Bdellovibrio bacteriovorus HD100: one gene and its partner. Each later gene encodes a partner of the first gene's protein in a complex. Links are inferred from orthologs where the notes say so. Each region holds a gene or a part of one and is shown on either strand. Other genes may lie near its edges.

Evidence for each region. Proteins that work in one complex are often made in the same cells at the same time.
Region 2: the proteins of gcvH (region 1) and BD_RS11440 are in contact, whole or in part, in a crystal structure (PDB 3A7A), measured with the Escherichia coli proteins. The link is inferred for Bdellovibrio bacteriovorus HD100 from one-to-one orthologs.

What each region holds. Positions count from the first base shown.
Region 1 is NC_005363.1:631,420-634,154, reverse strand. It holds gcvH (glycine cleavage system protein GcvH), read left to right. Parts: upstream 1-1,040; coding sequence 1,041-1,430; downstream 1,431-2,735. Other genes in the region: BD_RS03110 (DUF4423 domain-containing protein), read right to left, coding at 2,709-2,735; BD_RS03115 (hypothetical protein), read right to left, coding at 1,647-2,573; gcvT (glycine cleavage system aminomethyltransferase GcvT), read left to right, coding at 1-1,030. UniProt on the Escherichia coli protein: The glycine cleavage system catalyzes the degradation of glycine. The H protein shuttles the methylamine group of glycine from the P protein to the T protein.
Region 2 is NC_005363.1:2,411,376-2,414,369, reverse strand. It holds BD_RS11440 (lipoate--protein ligase), read right to left. Parts: upstream 2,011-2,994; coding sequence 991-2,010; downstream 1-990. Other genes in the region: BD_RS11430 (methyl-accepting chemotaxis protein), read left to right, coding at 2,701-2,994; sugE (quaternary ammonium compound efflux SMR transporter SugE), read left to right, coding at 2,234-2,569; BD_RS11445 (metallophosphoesterase family protein), read right to left, coding at 1-790. UniProt on the Escherichia coli protein: Catalyzes both the ATP-dependent activation of exogenously supplied lipoate to lipoyl-AMP and the transfer of the activated lipoyl onto the lipoyl domains of lipoate-dependent enzymes.

The DNA of each region.
Region 1 (2,735 bases):
CGACTTTGCCGGTTGGTATATGCCCGTTCAATACATCGGTCTTCGTGAAGAGCACAACAACGTGCGCACGAACGTGGGCCTATTCGACGTCTCCCACATGGGCGAAGTTCGCGTCAAGGGACCTAAAGCCCTGGAGACTCTGGAGTGGCTGACCACCAACGACGTTTCCAAGCTGAACGACGGCGAAGCTCAGTATTCTCTGCTGCCGAATGATCAGGGCGGTCTGGTTGACGATATCATCGTTTACTGCCTGTCTAAAGATTCCGACTATCTGGTGTGTGTGAACGCCTCTAACAAAGACAAAGACTTTGCCTGGATGACCAAACACAACAAGGGTGCCGACATCACCGACGAATCCGACCTTTGGGGTCAGATCGCCATCCAAGGCCCGAAAGCCCTGGAACTGTGTGACCGCGTCTTTGACATCAAAGTCAGCGAAATGAAGTCCTTCACGGTCAAATCCGGCACGTTCAAGGGCCACAAGATCATGATCGCCACCACCGGCTACACCGGCGAAAAAGGCTGTGAAGTCTTTGTCGAGGCGGCGGGCACGGCGGACCTGTGGATGACTTTGCTGGAAAAAGGCAAGGACCTGGGCTGCATGGGCATCGGTTTGGGCGCTCGTGACACCCTAAGAACCGAAATGAAGTACTCCCTGTATGGCCACGAAATCGATGACACGACGAATCCATACGAAGCGGGCCTTGGCTGGGTTATTAAACCGGCTAAAAAGGACTTCATGAACAAAGCCCAAATCGTGGGCAAAAAAGAAGCCGGCCTAACCAGAAATCTTGTGGGATTTAAGATGCTTGAGAAGGGCATCCCCCGTCAGGGATACAGCCTGTTTTCTTTTGACAACAAAGAAATCGGCAAGGTAACTAGTGGTACACACTCACCGACCCTGGACGAGCCTATCGGTATTGCTTTTATCGATGTGGCTTACGCGAAAGAAGGAACTGAATTCCTTCTGGATATCCGCGGCCGTAAAGTGAAAGCCGTGGTTTGCAAAACACCGTTTGTAACGAAATAAGGAGCCAGACATGGGATTTCATATTCCTGAAGATTACTACTACACAAAAGAACACGAATGGGCTCAAGTTGACGAGAACATCGTAACCGTAGGCATCACTGAGTTCGCTCAAGACCAATTGGGTGAAGTGGTTTACGTGGAACTTCCAGAAGAAGGTCAAAAAATCACTCAAGGCCAAACTTTCGGTGTTATTGAGTCCGTTAAAGCCGTGAGCGACCTTTACGCTCCTGTTTCCGGCACTGTAATCGAAGTAAACGCGTCCCTGGGCGACGATCCTTCTGTTTTGAACGACGATCCAGTAAATGAAGGCTGGTTGGTTCGTATCGAAATGGATACTGAAAAAGAGCTCGCAAACCTGATGAGAGCTCCAGATTACAAAAAATTGATCAGCGAGAAGTAATTTTCTTGCATTAGCCTAGGCAACTAGGCTATCAATGTTCTTCGAATTTAAGGTGTGCCCCGCTGGTGAAATTGGCAGACACGCTAGACTTAGGATCTAGTGCGCAAGCGTGGGGGTTCAAGTCCCTCGCGGGGCACCAAATCTTTCCTCTGGAAAGATCCGCAAAGAAAGCTGACTGAATAAGTCGGCTTTTTTTATGTCCAAAATCTGGGCCCACTAGCGTTTGCAATCAATAGTCGACAGCCCATTGGTGGCATTCTTAATAGTCTTTATGGTTACATCGCCCTTTTTAATTCTTAAGTATTCACAACTTACGGTGCCGCAACTTTCGCTGGAAAACACATAGTCCACACCCATTTCCCTGTCGGCTACGGTGACCGTCTTTTCAGCTCCCCAAATTCGTTCACCCAAGGCCTGGAACTCTTCAACATGTTGGCGCGTTAATGGGATGATCCTCGCGCCAGGTTTCGACGAAGTTGAAATAATTAAATTGTTTCCGATTTGCTGCATCTGAAGAACAGACTGAACACATTGTCCGGTATGTGCTTTATATGAATTATCAGCGGTGAAGGTATATCCACGGGCATTGAAGGTTGAATAGTTTTGCAGGAAGGCACCGGATATCTGGTACCGACGATCATCAATGTTAGCAAGCCCCAGATATTCATGCAGAAGGATAGCCATCGCACGGCTCTGCACATCCAGCAGGTCCAGCCCGCATAGCTTATTGGATAAATAAATCTCATTGGTGTTCGGATAGTTAATGGCGTCCTTTGTCTGCCCATCCAGAGTCAGATCTTCACTTAGGTAAAACTTAGCCACGGATATCTTGTGCAGCAAGAAAGCTCTTTGCCCCTCGCTCAACAGCGTGGGCATCTCAGAAAGCAAACTGACAAGCTTCTCTGTGTTCTGGTGAATGGAAAGAGCACAGGAATTTCCACCGCCTCCAGTACGAGGCCCCTGAGTTTTCAAAAAAGTCTGAAAGTCCTTAAGATTTTTACCCAGGGCATTGTCCAGGATCAAAGATCCTTCCGGTCGAGCCACGGGCTTAACTTCAATACGAACGGCTTCAGGCGCCTTGATCTGCGGCAGCTGAGGCAGCTTTAACTTTTCGGCACCAGCATCCAATGCAAAGGCATTCAACGCAAAAAGCGTCACACAGGTGATCAAAATTTTTTCGCAAAATTTCGTGCAGATCATTGAAGTGTCCTTTGCATTCTTTAGTTTTTAAGAAAGCAAAGGACATACCACGGCCATGTCTCAAAATGAGACAGCCGCTTAAACCCGGAAAAGATCGATATTAAA
Region 2 (2,994 bases), 1.8 Mb from region 1 along the record:
CTCCTGCCAGGACCCCGTTTTCGTAGACCGTCGAGCTGTTGGCTTTGCTGCTGACAATCGAGTATAGCGGGATATGGCCATAGACAACTCGTGCCCGGGCCCCTTTGGCACGGGCGGAGGACAATTGCTCTTTCAACCAGGCCAGTTGGGCCGTGCGGTTGGAAAGCCTGGAATAGTTGGCATCATCCAGGGAAACAAAGAACACGTCTTCTTTGATGAAGGAATAATAGAACGGGAAGTTGTCATCATCGACATATTCCACGTTGGGTTTGTTTTTGCCCCAGAAAGAATCATACAGGCGGCGTTCCTGCGCATAGTAGGCATCGTGATTGCCCGGCGTCGGCAGGAATGGAATGTTTGCATCGCGCATGAACGACAGAACTTTTTTCGAGAACTGGTTCCACATGTTCACATAGGTGCTGTCGGAAAGGCTTTTCTTTTCGCCATCGATGTAATCACCCACACCCAGAATCGCCGCTGGCTGGCGCGAAATCATGGATTTGACAATCGAGATCGTGGCATTGGCATAGGTGCCGCTGGTGTCGATGTTCATGTCAGCGAAAGCATGAATCTTCAGGGACTTTGCGCTGTCTTTGATTTCATCATCAGGTTCAGGAAGTGTCGGTGTTGACGGGTCTTCCGTCCCCGGTACCGACTGGGAATTGTCTGTGTCCGTGCCTGGAAGGGCTGTGCTTAGGACGTCAGAGTTTGAGGGGGCACACGCAGCGAGAGTCGAAACGAGCAAAAAGGCCGCAAGAATTTTGAAGGAGGCGGTGACTTTTGTTTTCATACAGTATGTATCGTAACAAAGGTCCGATTTATTAAGCCAAATTAATGCTGAATGTGAGGATGTAAAATGGACTCAGGTCTAAGTTGAATTTCTTGCTGTAGCTCTAGACAGTTTTTGCGAAATTGCAGAGTGAACGGGAGTGATTGTAATAAACGGGATGAAGGGCCGATCCCGCAAGCTGCAGGATCGGTTCTGTTTGTTTAGATTTCGATGTTTTTGCAGAGCCATTCTTCCACTTCGGAAAGTCCCAGATTCAGTTCAGTGTGTTTGCCGCGCACACTCATCAGGGCCTCACGAACCGCATCGCCACGATAAGCTTTGCCGCGCAGACTTTCCGTCAAGTCCTCGATCACCTGTGGATACAGGCAGTCCGTATAGATTTTCAAATCCTTGATCTGTCCGTCTTCCACTTTGAAATGGAAATCAAAGAACCCCAGGGTCAGGTATTCATCCATCTTGTGGCTGAATTCCAGGGTGTTGCCATACAACCATTCCCAGGAACTGAGCTGTTCGTACTGCTCTTTCAGTTCCGGAATCAGCTTCAGACTTTCCATGGTCAAAGACTCAACTTCCGCTTTCCCGGCATAGAAGTTTTCAAAGGACTTCACCATCGTGGTCACGATCTGATCATGATTGATTCCCGGGGACACCTCGGTCAGGTTCGCTACGCGGGCCCGGACGGATTCTTTGCCTTTGGCTTGAAGCTTTTTCGGATTGGGTGTCAGGTAATTTCCCAGGCGGGTCAGATCGGTGTTCAACAGCAAAGTGCCGTGATGGAAGGCGCGGTCCTTCTTTTCACGGTAAGCGCTGCCACTGAATTTGCGGGGACCGTCGGGGAATGGGATCAGCAGATCATTTCGGCCTGAAGCTTCGCCCTGGATACCAAAGGTTTTCAACGCATCAAAAATGATCTGAACGTTGTTTTCGCGCTTATAGGATTCTTTGGGCGACAGGAATGTGAAGTTGGTGTTTTGCAAATCATGAAAGACAGCGCCACCGCCGGTCGTGCGACGGGCCAAGTGAACTTTTTCATCTTTCATTTTGGCCAGGTTGCATTCAGACCAGGGATTCTGGTTGCGCCCGATGACCACGGTTTCTTCATTGCGCCACAAGAACAGCACTTGCTGGGACGGATCCAGATTGTGAAAGATCCACTCTTCCGTGGCCAGGTTAAGGTGAGGATTCAAACTGTCTGACAGAAACACTTTTAGCTTTTGCATGGGTCTGAACCTAGTCCGCCCGAGGGGATGGGTCAAGAGTGAGGCGGTGCAGGAAAGGGGGGATCAAGCCAGATCTTTCCAAATGAGTCTGATCTTTACTTTTTTTGGCTTTTGCGCTTTAATAGTTTGGTATTTCAGTTTCTGCGACTGAGGTGCCCGGACGATGTGCGACGTACCCGGTCAGGACAAGACGACGCTTTTTTCTAACGAAAGGAGTGTTGGTATGTCTAACACAGTAGCATGGATCATTTTGGCAATCGCAGGTCTTCTTGAAGTCGGTTGGGCCATCGGCCTTAAATACACCGAAGGTTTCACAAAACTTGTTCCCAGTGTTCTTACTTTGGTGGCCTTGGCCGGCAGTATGTTTTTGCTGGCGCGGGCGGCGACCGTGCTTCCCATAGGCACCGCTTACGGCGTGTGGGTGGGAATCGGTGCCTTGGGTGCGGCTATTCTGGGAATCTTCCTGTTCAACGAAGCCGCGACACCAGCTCGCCTGTTCTTCCTAGCATTGTTGCTGATTTCCATCATTGGCCTGAAAGCGACGGCAGGCGGGCACTAAAGTCCTTCATCCCATCGGGGGAGGAATTTGAAAATCCATCCAATTTCAGAGAGGATCTGGACCATGGTCCTCTCTTTGTGGCCAGTTTTTTATCCGAATCTTTCGAGGTCGGATAATTCTGGAGTTGTTGTATGTTCAGTCGTGGATTCAGAAAACTTTCTTTCACTCAACAGTTAACTTTACCTATCGCTATTGTCGGCACACTGGTTCTGGGAGGCATTGCCTTCCTGGCTGTGCAGGATTCATTCAAAGACGCCAAAAAATCGGCGCACGCAATGTCTGAAGAGATGGGACGCAAATACGCCCAGCAGATTAAATCCTATTTGGATAAATCCTTTGCCCAGGCCGAAGTGGTGGGGCGCCATCTGGCCATGGAAACTGAAACTCATCAGCAGGACCGGAAGAAAAGTTATCAGCTGTTGCGT